DNA from 2 places in the Pseudomonas sp. GNP014 genome. Region 1 is predicted to be linked to the other one. Evidence: riboswitches for the same ligand, from Rfam matches in the RefSeq annotation. Region 1 holds a riboswitch; the other holds the start of a gene.
What was found. A riboswitch is a leader RNA that binds a small molecule or an ion and turns the genes downstream of it on or off. The one in region 1 is predicted to bind FMN.
Positions count from the first base shown of each region.

Region 1 (9,372 bases):
CTGAGCTACGAGTGCATTTGTTGCGCCGCATTATAGCCCGTTTAATCTCTATTCCAACCACTTTTTCTAGTAATTTCAACAACTTACCGAAAAAGCCAGATTACAACGTACTAAGCAAATAATGGCGGAGAACGGGGGATTCGAACCCCCGACACCCTTTTGAGGTGTACTCCCTTAGCAGGGGAGCGCCTTCGGCCACTCGGCCAGCTCTCCGCAACACGGGGCGTATATTAACCACCTTCTTCCCCGTTTGCAAACATAAAAAACGATAAAAATTAATGGCTTGGTTCTTCGTCCTTCTCTTTCTTTATACGCAGGTAAATTTCCTCACGGTGCACGGCTACCTCTTTCGGGGCGTTGACGCCGATACGCACTTGATTTCCTTTGACGCCGAGCACGGTCACGGTGATTTCGCCATCACCGATAATCAGGCTTTCTGCGCACCGACGAGTCAGAATCAGCATACCTCTCTCCTCACGCAATTCTTCAGGGACAACAGTCTGCAAAAAAAAGGCACCCGACCTACAACCGGAGCGATCGTAGCCCTACATGCCTGAGTATTGACCAGCGCGAGCAAAAGAACAGATCAGGGGCTCGCGCCATTCAAAAATAAAGGGCGCGGTCAGACCGCGCCCTTCATGTAAACGGAATTACTCGCCCTGACGGGCTGGAGCATCCAGTTCGAAAGCCGTGTGCAGAGCGCGCACGGCCAATTCCAGGTACTTCTCTTCGATCACCACGGAAACCTTGATTTCCGACGTCGAGATCATCTGGATGTTGATGCTTTCTTTCGCCAGGGATTCGAACATGCGGCTGGCCACGCCTGCGTGGGAGCGCATGCCGACGCCGACGATCGAGACCTTGGCAATCTTGGTGTCGCCTACGACTTCACGGGCACCGATCTCGCGAGCGGTGTTTTCCAGCACGGTCTGTGCGCCCTGATAGTCGTTGCGGTGCACGGTGAAGGTGAAGTCGGTGGTGTTATCGTGCGCGACGTTCTGCACGATCATGTCGACTTCGATGTTCGCGGCACTGATCGGGCCGAGAATCTTGAACGCCACGCCCGGGGTGTCTGGCACGCCACGGATGGTCAGCTTGGCTTCATCGCGGTTGAAAGCGATGCCGGAAATGATCGGCTGTTCCATGGTTTCCTCTTCATCAATAGTAATGAGGGTGCCCGGACCCTCCTTGAAGCTGTGCAGTACGCGCAGCGGAACGTTGTACTTGCCGGCGAATTCCACCGCACGGATCTGCAGCACCTTGGAACCAAGGCTGGCCATTTCCAGCATCTCTTCGAAGGTGATCTTGTCCAGACGCTGAGCGACCGGCACCACACGCGGGTCGGTGGTGTAGACACCATCGACGTCGGTGTAGATCTGACACTCATCGGCCTTCAATGCAGCCGCCAGTGCCACGCCGGTGGTGTCGGAACCGCCACGACCGAGGGTGGTGATGTTGCCGTGCTCGTCGACGCCCTGGAAACCGGCGACAACAACAACGCGACCCGCCTTCAGATCACCACGAATTTTCTGGTCATCAATCTGCAAGATACGCGCTTTATTGTGCGCACTGTCCGTCAGAATCCGCACCTGATTACCGGTGTACGACACCGCCGGCACACCGCGCTTGATCAGCGCCATCGCCAGCAGGGCAATCGTCACCTGCTCACCGGTGGAAACGATCACGTCCAGTTCACGCGGAACCGGTTGAGTGTCGCCACTGATTTGCTTGGCCAGATCGATCAGACGGTTGGTTTCGCCGCTCATTGCAGACAGCACAACCACCAGGTCATCGCCGGCATCGCGGAATTTCTTAACCTTGTCGGCGACCTGCTCGATTCTCTCGACAGTGCCGACCGAGGTGCCTCCAAATTTCTGTACGATCAAAGCCATTTCAAAGCCGCCTCTGCCCATGAAGGGCGCCCAATAATCACTCGAACAGCCGCCGGGCCCGCCACTAGACTGCGGGCCGGACGGACTGCCTTATAAACCCTGCTCGACGAATGGAACGGTCAGCGCCAATGCGCCATCCAGTGCGCCGGCGTCGACACCGCCGCCCTGCGCCATGTCCGGACGACCACCGCCCTTCCCGCCCACTGCCGCAGCAGCCTGTTTCATCAAATCACCGGCTTTGAGTTGGCCAGTCAGGTCCTTGGTTACGCCTGCAACCAGTACGACCTTTTCCTCATGGACACTGCCGAGCAGGATCACTGCGCGGCCGAGTTTGTTTTTCAGCTGATCGACCAGCGCCAGCAGCGCCTTGCCGTCCTGACCATCCAGACGTGCGGCCAGAACCTTCACATCCTTGACGTCCACTGCCGAGTTCGACAGATCGTCGCCCGCGGCACTGGCAGCCTTGGCTTGCAACTGCTCGAGCTGCTTTTCCAGTGCGCGGTTGCGCTCCAGCACGGCCGACAGCTTGTCGATCAGGTTGTCGCGGCTGCCCTTGACCAGGTTGGCCGCTTCCTTGAGTTGTTCTTCTGCCGCGTTCAAGTAGGCCAGTGCCGCAGCACCGGTGACTGCCTCGATACGACGCACGCCCGATGCCACACCGCCTTCGCTGATGATTTTCAGCAGGCCGATGTCGCCGGTACGGTTGGCGTGGATACCGCCGCACAGTTCGACGGAGAAATCGCCGCCCATGCTCAGCACGCGCACGTTGTCGCCGTATTTCTCGCCGAACAGCGCCATCGCGCCTTTCTGCTTGGCGGTTTCGATGTCGGTTTCTTCGGTTTCAACCGCGGAGTTCTTGCGAATCTCGGCGTTGACGATGTCTTCCAGCGCCTTGATTTGCTCTGGTTTGATCGCTTCAAAGTGGCTGAAGTCGAAGCGCAGACGCTGGCTATCAACCAACGAACCTTTCTGTTGCACGTGCTCGCCCAAGACCTGACGCAGCGCAGCGTGCAGCAAGTGAGTGGCAGAGTGGTTGAGCGAAGTCGCGTGACGCACTTCGGCATCGACGTGGGTTTCCACCGGTGCGCCGATGGTCAGGCTGCCCGAATCCAGCACACCGTGGTGCAGGAATGCGCCGCCGGTCTTGGTGGTGTCGCGAACGTCGAAACGTGCGCTACCGGCCTGCAGGAAACCACAGTCGCCGATCTGACCGCCGGACTCCGCGTAGAACGGCGTCTGATTCAGAACGATCACCGCCTCTTCGCCTTCATTCAAGACGTCGACCGACTGGCCATCTTTATAGATGGCGACAATTTTTGCCGAACCGCTGGTGTCTTTGTAACCGGTGAACTCGGTGGCCACATCAACCTTGACCAGGGTGTTGTAGTCCAGGCCGAACGAGCTGGCCGAACGCGCACGAACACGCTGGGCTTCCATTTCACGCTCGAAGCCGACTTCGTCGACCGTCAGGCCGCGCTCACGAGCGATGTCAGCTGTCAGGTCCATCGGGAAACCGTAGGTGTCGTAGAGTTTGAACACCACGTCGCCCGGCACCACGGTGCCTTGGAGTTCCAGCAGGTCCTGCTCGAGAATCTTCAGGCCGTGCTCCAGAGTCTTGGAGAACTGCTCTTCTTCGGCCTTGAGTACGCGCTCGATGTTGCTCTGCTGCTTCTTCAGTTCCGGGAAGGCTTCGCCCATCTCGGCGACCAGCGCAGCCACGATCTTGTAGAAGAAGCTGCCAGTGGCACCCAGCTTGTTGCCGTGACGGCAGGCACGACGAATGATCCGGCGCAGCACGTAGCCGCGGCCTTCGTTGGACGGCAGCACGCCGTCGGCAATCAGGAAGCCGCACGAACGGATGTGGTCGGACACCACTTTCAGCGACGACTGATCGCCATTTTCGCAACCGATGGCTTCAGCCGAGGCTTTCAGCAGGTTCTTGAACAGGTCGATGTCATAGTTGGAATTGACGTGCTGCATCACCGCACTGATCCGCTCCAGCCCCATGCCGGTGTCGACCGACGGCGCTGGCAACGGATGCAACACGCCGTCGGCGGTGCGGTTGAACTGCATGAACACGTTGTTCCATATCTCGATGTAACGGTCGCCGTCTTCTTCCGGCGAACCCGGTGGGCCACCCCAGATGTGGTCGCCGTGATCGTAGAAAATCTCGGTGCATGGGCCGCACGGGCCGGTATCGCCCATGGTCCAGAAGTTGTCGGACGCGTAAGGCGCGCCTTTGTTGTCGCCGATGCGGATCATGCGCTCGACCGGCACGCCGATCTCTTTGGTCCAGATGTCATACGCTTCGTCGTCGGAGGCGTAGACGGTGACCCAGAGTTTTTCCTTCGGCAGTTTCAGAACGCCGGTCAGGAAGGTCCAGGCGAAGGTAATCGCGTCGTGCTTGAAATAGTCACCGAAGCTGAAGTTACCGAGCATTTCAAAGAATGTGTGGTGACGAGCGGTATAACCGACGTTTTCCAGGTCGCTGTTCTTGCCACCGGCGCGCACGCACTTCTGGCTGCTGGTTGCGCGGGTGTACGCGCGCTTTTCCTGGCCCAGGAAGCAGTCCTTGAACTGGTTCATCCCCGCGTTGGTGAACAGCAGGGTTGGGTCGTTGCCCGGAATCAAAGAGCTGGAGGCTACACGGGTGTGGCCTTGCTCTTCGAAGAAGCGAAGGAAGGCTTCACGGATTTCTGCGCTTTTCATTAGGTTCTTCCACGGAGGCTGCGGCCAAAGGCCTGTTCGAAACGTCAACAGACGAAGCGACGGCAAAGGGCCGCATTATATCGGCCCTGCGCGCGGGGTACAGCGTGTTTATACGATAGAAACGGTCAATTGGACGGCTAACGCTGTCACTTGCGCGAAAACTCGACGAATGTCGCGATCACTTGCTCGATTTGCGAGCGATTGACGTCCATGTGCGTGACCATGCGCAGACGTGCGGCGGCGCTCAATTTAATCCCGCGCTCGGCGGCAAACGCCTTGATCGCTTCGGCTTTATCGCCCATCTGCACGTAGACCATGTTGGTCTGCACGGGCTCGACGCTAAACCCGGCGTCGCGCAGACCTTCGGCCAAAAATAGCGCGTTGGCGTGGTCGTCCGCCAGACGCTCGACGTTGTGATCCAGCGCATACAGCCCCGCTGCTGCGAGCAATCCGGCCTGGCGCATGCCGCCGCCTACCATTTTGCGCAGGCGGCGTGCTTTGCCGATCAATGCCTCGGCGCCGCACAGCACCGAGCCGACCGGCGCACCGAGGCCCTTGGACAGGCACACCGAGACCGAATCGAAGTATTGGGTAATCTCGTGGGCATCCACGCCCAGCTTGACCGCCGCGTTGTACAACCGCGCGCCATCCAGGTGCAGTTGCAGGCCATGATCCTGAGTAAACTGGCGTGCCCGGGCCAGATACTCCAGCGGCAGCACCTTGCCTTGCATGGTGTTTTCCAGCGCCAACAGACGGGTGCGGGCGAAATGAAAGTCATCCGGTTTGATCGCCGCCGCGACCTGATCCAGATCCAGCGAACCATCGGCCTGCACTTCCAGCGGCTGTGGCTGGATCGAGCCAAGCACTGCCGCGCCGCCGCCCTCGTACTTATAGGTGTGCGCCTGCTGGCCGACGATGTATTCGTCGCCACGTTCGCAGTGCGCCATCAACCCCAGCAGATTGCTCATGGTGCCGGTCGGCACGAACAGCGCCGCAGCAAAACCCAGGCGCCTGGCCAGTTCGGCTTCCAGACGATTGACCGTCGGATCTTCGCCATACACGTCGTCGCCGGTGTCCGCCGCCGTCATGGCGTCGAGCATGGCGGGAGTCGGTTGGGTGACGGTGTCGCTGCGAAGATCGATAACGCTCATGAACCTGGCCTCAAGTCAGCAGGGGAAATCCCTTTACGAAGGTGAATTACTGCGGTCATGGCGCGGATTAATCAACCCTTGCGCAAGGAAAAGTCGTTTCGGGCAGTCAAAAAATTCGATGGCAATCATCGGAAAGGCGCAATGCACAGACGCACAATCTGTGTTAAAAACGCTGCGCCGCCCGACAAAGGGCGGCAAAAACGTTCTCAGGGCGGGGTGCAATTCCCCACCGGCGGTAATTGCGCGCAATGCGCATAGCCCGCGAGCGCTTGGCGACGCACACCGTTTTTGCGGTGGGTGGCGGCAAGGTCAGCAGACCCGGTGTGATTCCGGGGCCGACGGTCATAGTCCGGATGAAGAGAGAACGGGATTGACGCCAAAGGGCCGTCCGCGAGCAGTCGTGCGAGCGTGCGCACCCTTGAATCCCTTTCGATTCATAACGCCCTGTTTTTCACACGAAACAGAAGTCAGAACATGCAACCCACCGCTATCGACAGCAAAAGCAAACACCCACATGGCGAGCGCGTCGCGTTCATCCAGGCCTGCTCGGCACAAGGAAATCGTCGACCAGAGCCGTAAAGGCTTCATCACCGAAATGCTGGCCCAGGGTTATCAGGAATCGGACATCGACTTCTTCGAAGTCGGCGGCGCCTTTGAAATGCCCCTGCACGCCAAGTTGCTGGCCAAGACCGGTCGTTATGCCGGCATCGTCGCTGCAGCCCTGGTGGTGGACGGCGGCATCTACCGTCACGAGTTCGTCGCCCAGTCGGTGGTCAGCGGCTTGATGCAGGTGCAGCTGGAGACCGAAGTGCCGGTGTTCTCGGTGTCCCTGACCCCGCACCACTTCCATGCCGGCGAAGAACATCAGAAGTTCTTCTTCGAGCATTTTGTGCACAAGGGTCAGGAAGCGGCGCGGACGTGCGCGGATACGCTGCGCAAGGTTCGCGCACTGCGCCGCAGTGAGCCGCATGCTGTAGCGGTCTGATAGCCCATGGGTGAGGCCTTGGGCCTCACTCTTTCCACTGTGGGAGCGAGCTTGCTCGCGAAAGCGGACTGACAGCCAACTCAAATGTTGAATGTCAGATTGCATTCGCGAGCAAGCTCGCTCCCACAGTGGTTTTGTGTAGACCTTGCGATTGAGGTCAGGCGAGGTTTTCGTCGCCGGTCGGCACGATCAGGATGCCCGCGCGCAGGCCGTTCTTGACCTTCGGATTAGGGAAGATGATCCGTGCGCCCTCTTCCTCGATGACCCAGCGGGTATTGGCCAGGTCTTCGGCCAGCAGATACCCCACATCCAGCTCGGAAAAGTTCTCGATGTCCGCCGGCAGATTCAGGCGAAAGGCATCGCTGTGCTTGATGATTTCCCGGGCCACGCTGAACAGCTGCAAACCGTCCAGGCCTTCTTCGGCCAGACCCGGCTCATTGCCTTCGATGATCTGCTGCAGGCGGGTTTCCAGGCGCGAAACGTCGACCCCTTCGTTTTGCCCGAACGGCCGCGCCTTGCCCAGTTCCAGAGTAAAGGCCTCGGCACCGAGCTTGTCGTAGGTGTAGGAGCTGAACACGATCGACGGCTTGTTCTGCAGCAGCACCGCCTCCATCCCGGCGGCACGCAGGCGCGCCAGTTCGCGGCGCGAATGCTGGCGACCGTCCTTCCACGGATACAGGGCGAACTGCTCGATCTTCGAGCCACGAATCGCCGTGTGCAGGTCGTAATGCAGGCGATCACGATCCGGCAGACTGAAGAAACTTGCCGCCAGTCGCTCCAGCTCACAGGCGCGCAGCGCTTCGGAACCACTGGTTTGTTCATGACGGCCGTTGAACAGCCGATTGACGTCCTGCTCGACGAAGCGCTCGCCTTTACGAATCGCTTCCGGATTGCCGAACAGAAACAGAATGCGTGCGCGCGGCTTCAGGTCGCCGCGAGCGATGTCATGCAGCAGCCGATCGAGTAACTCGATCGGCGCGGTTTCATTGCCGTGGATGCCTGCCGACAGCAGCAGGTCCAGGCCATTGTCACGCGCTTCGGGTGGCCGTACTTCCAGCGCACCCTCGCTCAACCAGCGCATGCGCACGCCTTCGACAGTCAGTTGAGTCTTCTCCGCCGGTTCGCGGCCGGCGAGGGTCAGTTCAAGCAGTTTGCCGAGGGCGAGCATAGAGCGGTTTCCTTAGTGATCGTGGTTGCAATCCGGGCCGTGCACGTGATCCTCGTCAGCGCCGAGGTCAGCCGGTTCCATTTCCAGTTGCAGACTTACCAGATTAGTCGCCAATGGGCGCAGCAGCAGATTGGCGTACTCTTCGTCACCTTCCTCGACGTCCACGCCAATCAGCAGTTGGCCACGGCCATCCTGCTGGATCCACAGCTCTTTGCCTTGCCACATGACCGCGACGCGGGTGCACGAGGTTGGCAGTTGTGTGCCGTCGGTATCTTCAAGGATCAGCTGCAGGGAATCGCTCATGTTTTTACTCTCTTGGGGAGACAAGCCGCGCGCCGCATTCAGGCGACGCGCCGGCCATCAATTGATCTGGAATGGATAAACCGCGCCCAGTTTAAGGATTTGCGTCAGTTCATCCAGTGCCGTCCGGCATTCAAGCAGCAATTGCGGGTCCGCCAGATCGCTCTCGCTCAGGCGGTCGCGATAGTGCTTTTCAACCCATGCGGTCAATGAACCGTACAACGGCGCGGTCATGATAACCCCTGGGTTGACCGCCGCCAGTTCGGTTTCGTTGAGCGCGACACGCAGACGCAGGCACGCCGGGCCACCACCGTTCTGCATGCTTTGTTTGAGGTCGAAGACTTTCACTTCGCGGATCAGGCCGCCGGAGCTGGTCAGACTTTGCAGGTAAGCCCACACGCGCTCGTTGGCCTGGCATTCCTGCGGCACGATCAACAACATCGAACCGTCAGGGCGCGACAGCAACTGGCTGTTGAACAGGTACGAGCGCACGGCATCATCGACGCTGACCGCCGAACGCGGCACGCAGATGGACTGGAACTTGCCGCCGACGTTGGCGAGCTTGCCTTGCAGCTCGGCCAGCATGTGCTCAGTCTCAAGGAACGCGTCCTCGTGATAGAACAGCACCTCGCCGTTGCCCACCGCGATCACGTCGTTGTGGAACACGCCCTGATCAATCACGTTCGGATTCTGCTGAGCGTAAACCACGCCCTCGTCCCGCAGACCGTGCAGACGCGCTACGGCTTGCGACGCTTCCAGAGTCTGGCGCGCCGGGTATTTCTGCGGCGCCGGGTAACGAGTGTCAAATGCGCTGCGACCGAACACGAAGAACTCGACACCGGCCTCGCCGTATTCACGACAGAAACGCGTGTGGTTGGCGGCGCCTTCGTCACCGAACTGCGCCACCGCCGGCAAGGCGGCGTGGTGGGCGAAGTGCTGCTGATCGGCGAACATCGCCCCCAACACGCGACTAGTGGTCGGGTGCTCGATGCTGCGGTGGTATTTGCAGTTGAGGTTGGCGGCGGTGAAATGCACGCGACCGTCAGCAGTGTCGGCGCTCGGGCTGACGGTGGCGGCGTTGGCCACCCACATGCTCGACGCCGAGCAACTGGCGACCAGCAGCGGCATGGCCTCTTTGGCAGCGCGCTCGATCACTTGCGCGTCGGT
Region 1 is NZ_JBTGUS010000001.1:5,871,205-5,880,576, forward strand. Features, by position in the region: tRNA gene ACXX9E_RS26460 (tRNA-Arg) at 1-15, opposite strand, end outside; tRNA gene ACXX9E_RS26465 (tRNA-Ser) at 123-213, opposite strand; gene csrA (carbon storage regulator CsrA) at 276-464, opposite strand; gene ACXX9E_RS26475 (aspartate kinase) at 651-1,892, opposite strand; gene alaS (alanine--tRNA ligase) at 1,983-4,601, opposite strand; gene ltaE (low-specificity L-threonine aldolase) at 4,748-5,752, opposite strand; FMN riboswitch at 5,951-6,122, shown strand; partial or broken gene ACXX9E_RS26490 (6,7-dimethyl-8-ribityllumazine synthase) at 6,227-6,737, shown strand; gene astE (succinylglutamate desuccinylase) at 6,895-7,905, opposite strand; gene ACXX9E_RS26500 (topoisomerase II) at 7,918-8,208, opposite strand; gene astB (N-succinylarginine dihydrolase) at 8,266-9,372, opposite strand, start outside.

Region 2 (9,372 bases), on a different contig from region 1:
AGCGCTTCGTCGAGCAGGACGTCAATCGGCTGTTCAACGGCCGTCATGAACAAACCCACTGGCATCCGAAGCGCTGCGCGCCTGTGAGCTGGAGCGACTGGCGGCAAGTTTCTTCCGCGTATCCCGGACTCGTGATCGCCTGCATTACGACCTGCACACGGCGATTCGTGGCTCGAAGATCGGCGCCAGTTCGCCCTGTATCCGTGGAAGGACGGTCGCCAGCATTCGCGCCGCGAACTGGCGCGCCTGCGTGCCGCCGGGATGGAGGCGGTGCTGCTGCAGAACAAGCCGTCGATCGTGTTCAGCTCCTACACCTACGACAAGCTCGGTGCCGAGGCCTTTACTCTGGAACTGGGCAAGGCGCGGCCGTTCGGGCAAAACGAAGGGGTCGACGTTTCGCGCCTGGAAACCCGCCTGCAGCAGATCATCGAAGGCAATCAGCCGGGTCTGGCCGAAGAAGGCCTGGACGGTTTGCAGCTGTTCAGCGTGGCCCGGGAAATCATCGAGCGCAGCAATGCTTTCGCCTGAATCTGCCGGCGGACATCGAGAACTTTTCCAGCTGGATGTGGGGTATCTGCTGGCCGAAGACCTGGCCAATACCCGCTGGGTCATCGAGGAAGAGGGCGCACGGATCATCTCCTCGATCCGAAGGTCTACGAGAACAGGGCCTGCGCCGGGCATCCTGATCGTCGAAGCCGGCGACGAAAACCTCGCCTGACCTCAATCGCAAGGTCTACACAAAACCACTGTGGAGCGAGCTTCTCGCGAATGCAATCTGACATTCAACATTTGAGTTGGCTGTCAGTCCGCTTTCGCGAGCAGGACTCGCTCCACAGTGGAAAGAGTGAGGCCCAAGGCCTCACCCATGGGCTATCAGACCGCTACAGCATGCGGCTCACTGCGGCGCAGTGCGCGAACCTTGCGCAGCGTCTCGCCGCTGCCGCCCGCTTCCTGACCCTTGTGCACAAAATGCTCGAAGAAGAACTTCTGATGTTCTTCACCCACGCCATGGAGATGATCACATCCACAGGACACCGAACAGCAGTTCGGTCTACGAGCTGCACCTGCATGAAGCCGCTGACCACCGACTGGGCGACGAACTCGTGACGGTAGATGCCGCCGTCCACCACAAGGACTACAGCGACGATGCAGCAGCCTGACCGGTCTTCGGCCGCGACTCGGCCTGCAGGGGCATTTCAAGGCGCACCGACTCGAAGAAGTCGATGCTGGCAACCCTCGTAGACCCTAGGGGCCAGCATTTCAGCAGGTCATGAAGCCTTACGGCTCTGGTCGACGATTTCCTTCTTGTGCCAGCAGGCCTGGATGAACGCGACGCGCTCGCCATGTGGGTGTTTGCTTTTGCTGTCGATAGCGGTGGGTTGCATGTTCTGACTCCTGTTTGTGTGAAAAACAGGGCGTTATGAATCGAAAGGGATTGGAGCCCACGCTCGCACGACTGCTCGCGGACGGCCCCTTTGCGCGGGCTCAATCCCGTTCTCTCTTCATCCGGACTATGACCGTCGGCCCCGGAATCACACCGGGTCTGCTGACCTTGCCGCCACCCACCGCAAAAACGGTGTGCGTCGCCAAGCGCTCGCGGGCTATGCGCATTGCGCGCAATTACCGCCGGTGGGGAGTCCACCCCGCCTGCCGAACGTTTTTGCCGCCCTTTGTCGGGCGGCGCGGCGTTTAACACAGATTGTGCGTCTGTGCGTTGCACACCTTCCGATGATTGCCATCGAATTTTTTGACTGCCCGAAACGACTTTTCCTTGCGCAAGGGTTGATTAATCCGCGCCATGACCGCGGTAACTCACCTTCGTGGATTTCCCCTGCTGACTTAAGGCAAGAGTTGCATGAGCGTTATCGATCTTCGCAGCGACACCGTCACCCAACCGACTCCCGCCATGCTCGAACCGCCATGACGGCGGCGGACGCCGGCGACGACGTGTCGCGAGGACCCGACGGTCAATGGTCTGGAAGCCGAACTGGCCAGGCGCTCGGTATTGCTGCGGCGCTGTTCGTGCCGACCGGCACCATGAGCAATCTGCTGGGGTTGATGGCGCACTGCGAACGTGGCGACGAATACATCGTCGGCCAGCAGGCGCACACCTATAAGTACGAGGGCGGCGGCGCGGCAGTGCTTGGCTCGATCCAGCCACAGCCGCTGGAAGGTGCAGGCCGATGGTTCGCTGGATCTGGATCAGGTCGCGGCGGCGATCAAACCGGATGACTTTCATTTCGCCCACCACCGGTTTCTGTTCGCGCTGGAAAACGCCATCGACGATCTGCGCTGGAGTATCTGGCCCGGGCACGCCAGTTTACTCGCGGGTGACCGGCCTGCAACTGCACCTGGATGGCGCGCGGTTGTACAACGCGGCGGTCAAGCTGGGCGTGGATGCCCACGAGGTACCCAATACTTCGATTCGGTCTCGGTGTGCCTGTCCAAGGGCCTCGGTGCGCCGGTCGAGCTACGAGCTGTCGAGCGCGAGGCGTTGATCGGCAAAGCACGCCGCCTGCGCAAAATGGTAGGCGGCGGCATGCGCCAGGCCGGATTGCTCGCAGCAGCGGGGCTGTATGCGCTGGATCACAACGTCGAGCGTCTGGCGGACGACCACGCCAACGCGCTATTTTCGCCGAAGTTCGGCGACGCCCGGCGGCTAAGCTGGCTCAAGCCCATCCAGGAAGCCAACATGGTCTACGTGCAGATGGCATCGACCAAGACGATCGAGAGCGGGTTTGCCACAACGAGCATAAGAAGAATTGACACACACACCTGCGCGTGACGCGCATGGACGTCAATCGCTCGCAAATCGAGCAAGTGATCGCGACATTCGTCGAGTTTTCGCGCAAGTGACAGCGTTAGCCGTCCAATTAACCACTCTCTATCGTATAAACACGCTGTACCCCGCGCGCAGGGCCGATATCATCGAGCACTTGCCGTCGCTTCGTCTGTTGACGTTTCGAACAGGCCTTTGGCCGCGGCCACCATGAAACCTAATGAAAAGCGCAGAAATCCGTGAAGCCTTCCTTCGCTTCTTCGAAGAGCAAGGCCGGCGCCATTCTGCTCCAGCTGCTCAGACTCCGGGCGACGACGACCCTACTGTTCACCAACGCGGGGATCGACCCGTTCGAGGACTGCTTCCTGGGCCAGGAAAAGCGCGCGTACACCCGCGCAACCAGCAGCAAAGTGGGTGCGCGCCGGTGGCAAGAACAGCGACCTGGAAAACGTCGGTTATACCGCTCGTCACCATTCTTTGAAATGCTCGGTAACTTCAGCTTCGGTGACTATTTCAAGCACGACGCGATTACCTTCGCCTGGACCTTCCTGACCGGCGTTCTGAAACTGCCGAAGGAAGAACCTGGTCCACATCGCCACCGACGACGAAGCGTATGACATCTGGACCAAAGAGATCGGCGTGCCGGTCGAGCGCATGATCCGCATCGGCGACAACAAAGGCGCGCCTTACGCGTCCGACAACTTCTGGACCATGGGGATCCCGGCCCGTGCGGCCCATGCACCGAGATTTTCTACGATCACGGCAACCACATCTGGGGTGGCCCACCGGGTTCGCCGGAAGAAGACGGCGACCGTTACATCGAGATATGGAACAACGTGTTCATGCAGTTCAACCGCACCGCCGACGGCGTGTTGCATCCGTTGCCAGCGCCGTCGGTCGACACCGGCATGGGGCTTGGCAGGGATCGTGCGGTGATGCAGCGCATCGATCCCAACTATGACATCGACCTGTTCAAGAACCTGCTGAAAGCCTCGGCTGAAGCCATCGGTTGCGAAAATGGCGATCAGTCGTCGCTGAAAGTGGTGTCCGACCACATCCGTTCGTGCGGCTTCGCTGATTGCCGACGGCGTGCTGCCGTCCAACGAAGGCCGCGGCTACGTGCTGCGCCGGATCATTCGTCGTGCCTGCCGTCACGGCAACAAGCTGGGTGCCACTGGCAGCTTCTTCTACAAGATCGTGGCTGCGCTGGTCGCCGAGATGGGCGAAGCCTTCCCGGAACTGAAGAAGCAGCAGAGCAACATCGAGCGCGTACTCAAGGCCGAAGAAGAGCAGTTCTCCAAGACTCTGGAGCACGGCCTGAAGATTCTCGAGCAGGACCTGCTGGAACTCCAAGGCACCGTGGTGCCGGGCGACGTGGTGTTCAAACTCTACGACACCTACGACCCCGATGGACCTCGACAGCTGACATCGCTCGTGAGCGCGGCCTGACGGGTGCGCCGATGAAGCTTTGAGCGTGAAATGGAAGCCCAGCGTGTTCGTACGCACTAGGCCAGCTCGTTCGGCCTGGACTACAACACCCTGGTCAAGGTTGATGTGGCCACCGAGTTCACCGGTTCCGAAACGCACCAGCGGTTCAGGCAAAAATTGTCGCCATCTATAAAGATGGCCAGTCGGTCGACGTCTTGAATGAAGGCGAAGAGGCGGTCATAACTTTATGAATCAGACGCCGTTCTACGCGGAGTCCGGCGGTCAGATCGGCGACTGTGGTTTCCTGCAGGCCGGTAGCGCACGTTTCGACGTTCGCGACACCACCAAGACCGGCGGCGCATTCCTGCACCACGGTGTGCTGGATTCGGGCAGCCTGGCCATCGGCGCAACCGATGGAAACCCACGTCGATGCCGAAGTGCGTCAGCGCGAGCTTCGCTCAACCACTCTGCCACTCACTTGCTGCACGCTGCGCTGCGTCAGGTCTTGGGCGAGCACGTGCAACAGAAAGGTTCGTTGGTTGATAGCCAGCGTCTGCGCTTCGACTTCAGCCACTTTGAAGCGATCAAAAGACGAACAAATCAAGGCGCTGGAAGACATCGTCAACGCCCAGAGATTCGCAAGAACTCCGCGGTTGAAACACGAAACCGGACCATCAAATTCGCGGCAGAAAGGCGCGATGGCGCTGTTCGGCGAGAAATACGGCGACAACGTGCGCGTGCTGACGGCATCGAGCGGCTGAATCTCTCCGTGGGACTACTATCTGTGCGGCGGTATCCACGCCAACCGTACCGGCGACATCGGCCTGCTGAAAATCATCACAGAAGGCGGTGTGGCATCGGGCGTGCGTGGTATCGAGGCAGTCACCGGTGCTGCGGCACTGGCCTACTTGAACGCGGCAGAAGAACAACTCAAGGAAGCGGCCAACCTGGTCGAGGAAGAGCGTGCGCGACAACCTGATCGACAAGCTGTCGGCCGTGCTGGAGCGCAACCGCGCACTGGAAAAGCAGCTCGAGCAGTTGCAAGCCAAGGCTGCCAGTGCCGCGGGCGACGATCTGTCGAACTCGGCAGTGGACGTCAAGGATGTGAAGGTTCTGGCCGCACGTCTGGATGGTCAGGACGGCAAGGCGCTGCTGGCGCTGGTCGATCAGCTGAAAAACAAACTCGGCCGCGCAGTAATCCTGCTCGGCAGTGTCCATGAGGAAAAGGTCGTACTGGTTGCAGGCGTAACCAAGGACCTGACTGGCCAACTCAAAGCCGGTGATTTGATGAAACAGGCTGCTGCGGCAGTGGGCGGGAAGGGCGGTGGTCGTCCGGACATGGCGCAGGGCGGCGAGATGTCGAGCGCCGGCAGGCCACTGGATGGCGCATTGGCGCTGACCGTTCCATTCGTCGAGCAGGGTTTATAAGGCAGTCCGTCCGGCCCGCAGTCTAGTGGCGGGCCCGGCGGCTGTTCGAGTGATTCTCGGGGCCAGCACTTCATGGGCAGAGGCGGCTTTGAAATGGCTTTGATCGTACAGAAATTTGGAGGCACCTCGGTCGGCACTGTCGAGATCGAGCAGGTCGCCGACAAGGTTAAGAAATTGCGGATGCCGGCGATGGCCACCGTGGTTGTGCTGTCTGCAATGAGCGGCGAAACCAACAGTTGCTCGGTGAAACTGGCCAAGCAAATCAGTGGCGACACTCCAACAACTACCCGGCGACGAACTGGACGTGATCGTTTCCACCGGTGAGCAGGTGACGATTGCCCTGCTGGCGATGGCGCTGATCAAGCGCGGTGTGCCGGCGGTGTCGTACACCGGTAATAGAGTGCGACCTGACCGAGCAGGTGCCGGCCGATGAACAGCTGTCCTTGCAGATTGATGACCAGAAAATTCGTGGTGATCTGAAGGCGGGTCGCGTTGTTGTCGCCGGTTTCCAGGGCGTCGACGAGCACGGCAACATCACCTGGTCGTCGCAGTTCAACCGCCACAGCCGTCATCTGAGGTTTCGGCTTTGAAGGCCGATGAGTGTGCGAACCTACACCGACATCGATGGTATCGCCGCCGACCGGCGTGTGGTGCCGGTCGCTCAGCGTCTGGACAAGATCACCTTCGAAGAGATGCTGGAAATGGCTTCCGTTACCAAGGTGCTGCAGATCCGTGCGGTGGAATTCGCCGGCAAGTACAACGTTCCGCTGCGCGTATCCGGCAAGGGCTTCGAGGAACTGCGGCGCGCGCATTACTATTGATGAAGAGGAAACCATGGAACAGCCGATCATTTCCGGCATCGCTTTCAACCGCGATGAAGCCAAGCTGACCATCCGTGGCGTGCCAGACACCCCGGGCGTGGCGTTCAAGATTCTCGGCCCGATCAGTGCCGCGAACATCGATCTCGACATGATCGTGCAGAACGTCGCGCACGATAACACCACCGACTTCACCTTCACCGTGCACCGCAACGACTATCAGGGCGCACAGACCGTGCTGGAAAACACCGCTCGCGAGATCGGTGCCCGTGAAGTCGTAGGCGACACCAAGATTGCCAAGGTCTCGATCGTCGGCGTCGGCATGCGCTCCACGCAGGCGTCGCCGGCCATTGCTTGAAAACGCCTCAGCGAAAAAAAAAACGTGGACAGCCCAATGAGTATTTCGACGTCGGAAATCAAGGTTTCCGTGGTAATAAAAAGAAACCTGAAATGGCCGTGCGCGCTCTGCACACGGCTTTCGAACTGGATGCTCCAGCCCGTCAGGGCGAGTCATTCCGTTTACATGAAGGGCGCGGTCTGACCGCGCCCTTTATTTTTGAATGGCGCGAGCCCCTGATCTGTTCTTTTGCTCGCGCTGGTCAATACTCAGGCATGTAGGGCTACGATCGCTCCGGTTGTAGGTCGGGTGCCTTTTTTTTGCAGACTGTTGTCCCTGAAGAATTGCGTGAGGAGAGAGGTTGTGCTGATTCTAACTCGTCGAATTTATCGCAGAAAGCCTGATTATCGGTGATGGCGAAATCACCGTGACCGTGTCCTGGCGTCAAAGGAAATCAAGTGCGTATCAGCATGACACCCCGAAAGAGGTAGGCTTCATGCACGTTGAGGAAATTTACCTGCGTATAAAGAGAAAGAGAAGGACGAAGAACCAAGCCATTAATTTTTATCGTTTTTTATGTTTGCAAACGGGGAAGAAGGTGGTTAATATACGCCCCGTGTTGCGGAGAGCTGGCACAAGGTCGGCAAAAGCATTACCACTGCTAAGGGAGTACACCTCAAAAGGGTGTCGGGGGTTCGAATCCCCCGTTCTCCGCCATTATTTGCTTAGTACGTTGTAATCTGGCTTTTTCGGTAAGTTGTTGAAATTACTAGAAAAAGTGGTTGAATGAGAGATTAAACGGGCTATAATGCGGCGCAACAAATGCACTTGCAGCTTTCCTCAAGTCTAAAATAAGTTACTCGGCTACGAACCGAGCGGTCACAGGTTCGAATCCTGTCGAGTGCACCATTTAAGAGTCAGTTGCAGCAATGTAAATGACTCGGCTTCAACCAGGTGTTGATAATCTGGTCTAACAAACACAAATGCACTCGTAGCTCAGCTGGATAGAGTACTCGGCTACAAACAAGTGCTGGCACAGGTTCGAATCCTGTCGAGTGCACCGTCCAAGAGTTAGTTGCAGCGATGTAAATAACTTGGCTTCAACCAGTTGTGGTCTGGTCTAAAAACACAAAATGCACTCGTAGCTCAGCTGGATAGAGTACTCGGCTACGAACCGAGCGGTCACAGGTTCGAATCCTGTCGAGTGCACCATATACCGAAAAGCCCGCGTTTAACGCGGGCTTTTTGCTGTCCGGGATTTGGCTTTTCCCTTCACGCATCCCCTCTCAAGTTAAATCAAAGACTTGAGCACTGCGGCCTCACTGAGCATAGCGATAGCTGGTTGTCGAAACTGCGGACATTCGCCTTCGGGTTTGCCCAGTGCGCTTTCAACATCCTCTTGGCTCATGCCGGCAATCACGCGTTGATTGATGATTGCTTCACGACGTTGCCTGGCGCTGATCAGATTGCCGCATTGATCTACTGCCGTGCCGACAACGCCTGGTTCGCGTCTTCTGGTTTTCATACCGGATGTTTCTTCGTGGTCGTGTTCGGGCATCACCGCGATGACCGAGCCTGGCAAGTAGGGGTGAACTTCCTGCACGGATCGCTGCTCGCCGCTGGCGCAGCTCATGCTGGTGAAGGTGACACTGCCGTCGACGGCTTCCGAACGATGAAGCGTGGTGGCGGCCCCGGCGGGAGGCAGGCAGAGCAGGCTGGTCAGGACAAAAATAGAAGTTTTCGATGGCATTCGGCGTCCTCCATGACGATCTACGCTCAAGGGTAGTCGCTACATTTTTTGTCGCCGGTGTTTTTCTTTCAGGATGAGTCGTCGCATTTGCAAGGATCAGGACTGCGCTCAGGTTTGTTTCGCAAGCCTTCTTCGACCCCATGGCCTTTTCTAACGTTTCAGAACGGTACGGCGGTATAGTTCGTCAGCCCCGCCGACTTGAAAAACCTCATCGGTTTCCAGTCATTTACTCAGTACCGCGTTTTACCAATCATGAATTGACTGATTGATCCTTCCGGCGTGCCCCGCTGCTGGAGATCGAGGCGTTCGCCTATGTCCGAAATCGAAGTAAAGAAAACACAGGAAAGCCTGCAGGATCGCCTGGCTCAGGTCGTCGAGCTGCTGCAGCGCCAGCGTGTCGTTGAAGACCTGACTCATCGTCAGGAAGGTCCGCATCACGACCGGGTCGAAAACCTGGTTCACCGGCAAAATCTCGTCGAGTTGCAACGCAAGCTCGATGATTTGCACTCCGCCGACGTCGCTTACATTCTCGAAGCCTTGCCCGGCTGGATGAGTTGCTCGCGCTTCTGCAACTGGTCAAGGCCGATCGCGACGGCGACATCGAAGATCTCGTTCGTTCGAGAACGTCATCGCCGACATCGACGGTGCCGGACTCCTGGCTGCGGCCAAGGACATGGATGCCGACGAACTTGCTGACCTGGCTTCCGAGCTGCCGCGAGACGTCGTCCATGGGCCAGCTGATGGAGAGCCTGGATAACCAGCAGCGCAAACAGGTCGCGCTGCGGCCTGTTCCTCGGCCAGCAGCAGGTCGGCGCGCTGATGGACTTCGAAA
Region 2 is NZ_JBTGUS010000012.1:1,245-10,616, forward strand. Features, by position in the region: partial or broken gene astE (succinylglutamate desuccinylase) at 1-718, shown strand, start outside; partial or broken gene ACXX9E_RS29155 (6,7-dimethyl-8-ribityllumazine synthase) at 874-1,385, opposite strand; FMN riboswitch at 1,490-1,660, opposite strand; gene ACXX9E_RS29160 (beta-eliminating lyase-related protein) at 1,921-2,232, shown strand; partial or broken gene ACXX9E_RS29165 (hypothetical protein) at 2,435-2,853, shown strand; partial or broken gene ACXX9E_RS29170 (alanine--tRNA ligase-related protein) at 3,019-3,786, shown strand; gene ACXX9E_RS29175 (alanine--tRNA ligase-related protein) at 3,869-4,228, shown strand; partial or broken gene ACXX9E_RS29180 (alanine--tRNA ligase-related protein) at 4,455-4,556, shown strand; gene ACXX9E_RS29185 (hypothetical protein) at 4,621-4,968, shown strand; gene ACXX9E_RS29190 (DHHA1 domain-containing protein) at 5,171-5,635, shown strand; partial or broken gene ACXX9E_RS29195 (aspartate kinase) at 5,729-6,963, shown strand; partial or broken gene ACXX9E_RS29200 (carbon storage regulator) at 7,179-7,351, shown strand; tRNA gene ACXX9E_RS29205 (tRNA-Ser) at 7,414-7,507, shown strand; tRNA gene ACXX9E_RS29210 (tRNA-Arg) at 7,615-7,699, shown strand; tRNA gene ACXX9E_RS29215 (tRNA-OTHER) at 7,776-7,850, shown strand; tRNA gene ACXX9E_RS29220 (tRNA-Arg) at 7,926-8,002, shown strand; partial or broken gene ACXX9E_RS29225 (cell envelope protein SmpA) at 8,022-8,540, opposite strand; partial or broken gene ACXX9E_RS29230 (magnesium transporter) at 8,853-9,372, shown strand, end outside.
Region 2: linked by a shared signal. The riboswitch ahead of ACXX9E_RS29155 (6,7-dimethyl-8-ribityllumazine synthase) and the one ahead of ACXX9E_RS26490 (6,7-dimethyl-8-ribityllumazine synthase) in region 1 are both predicted to bind FMN.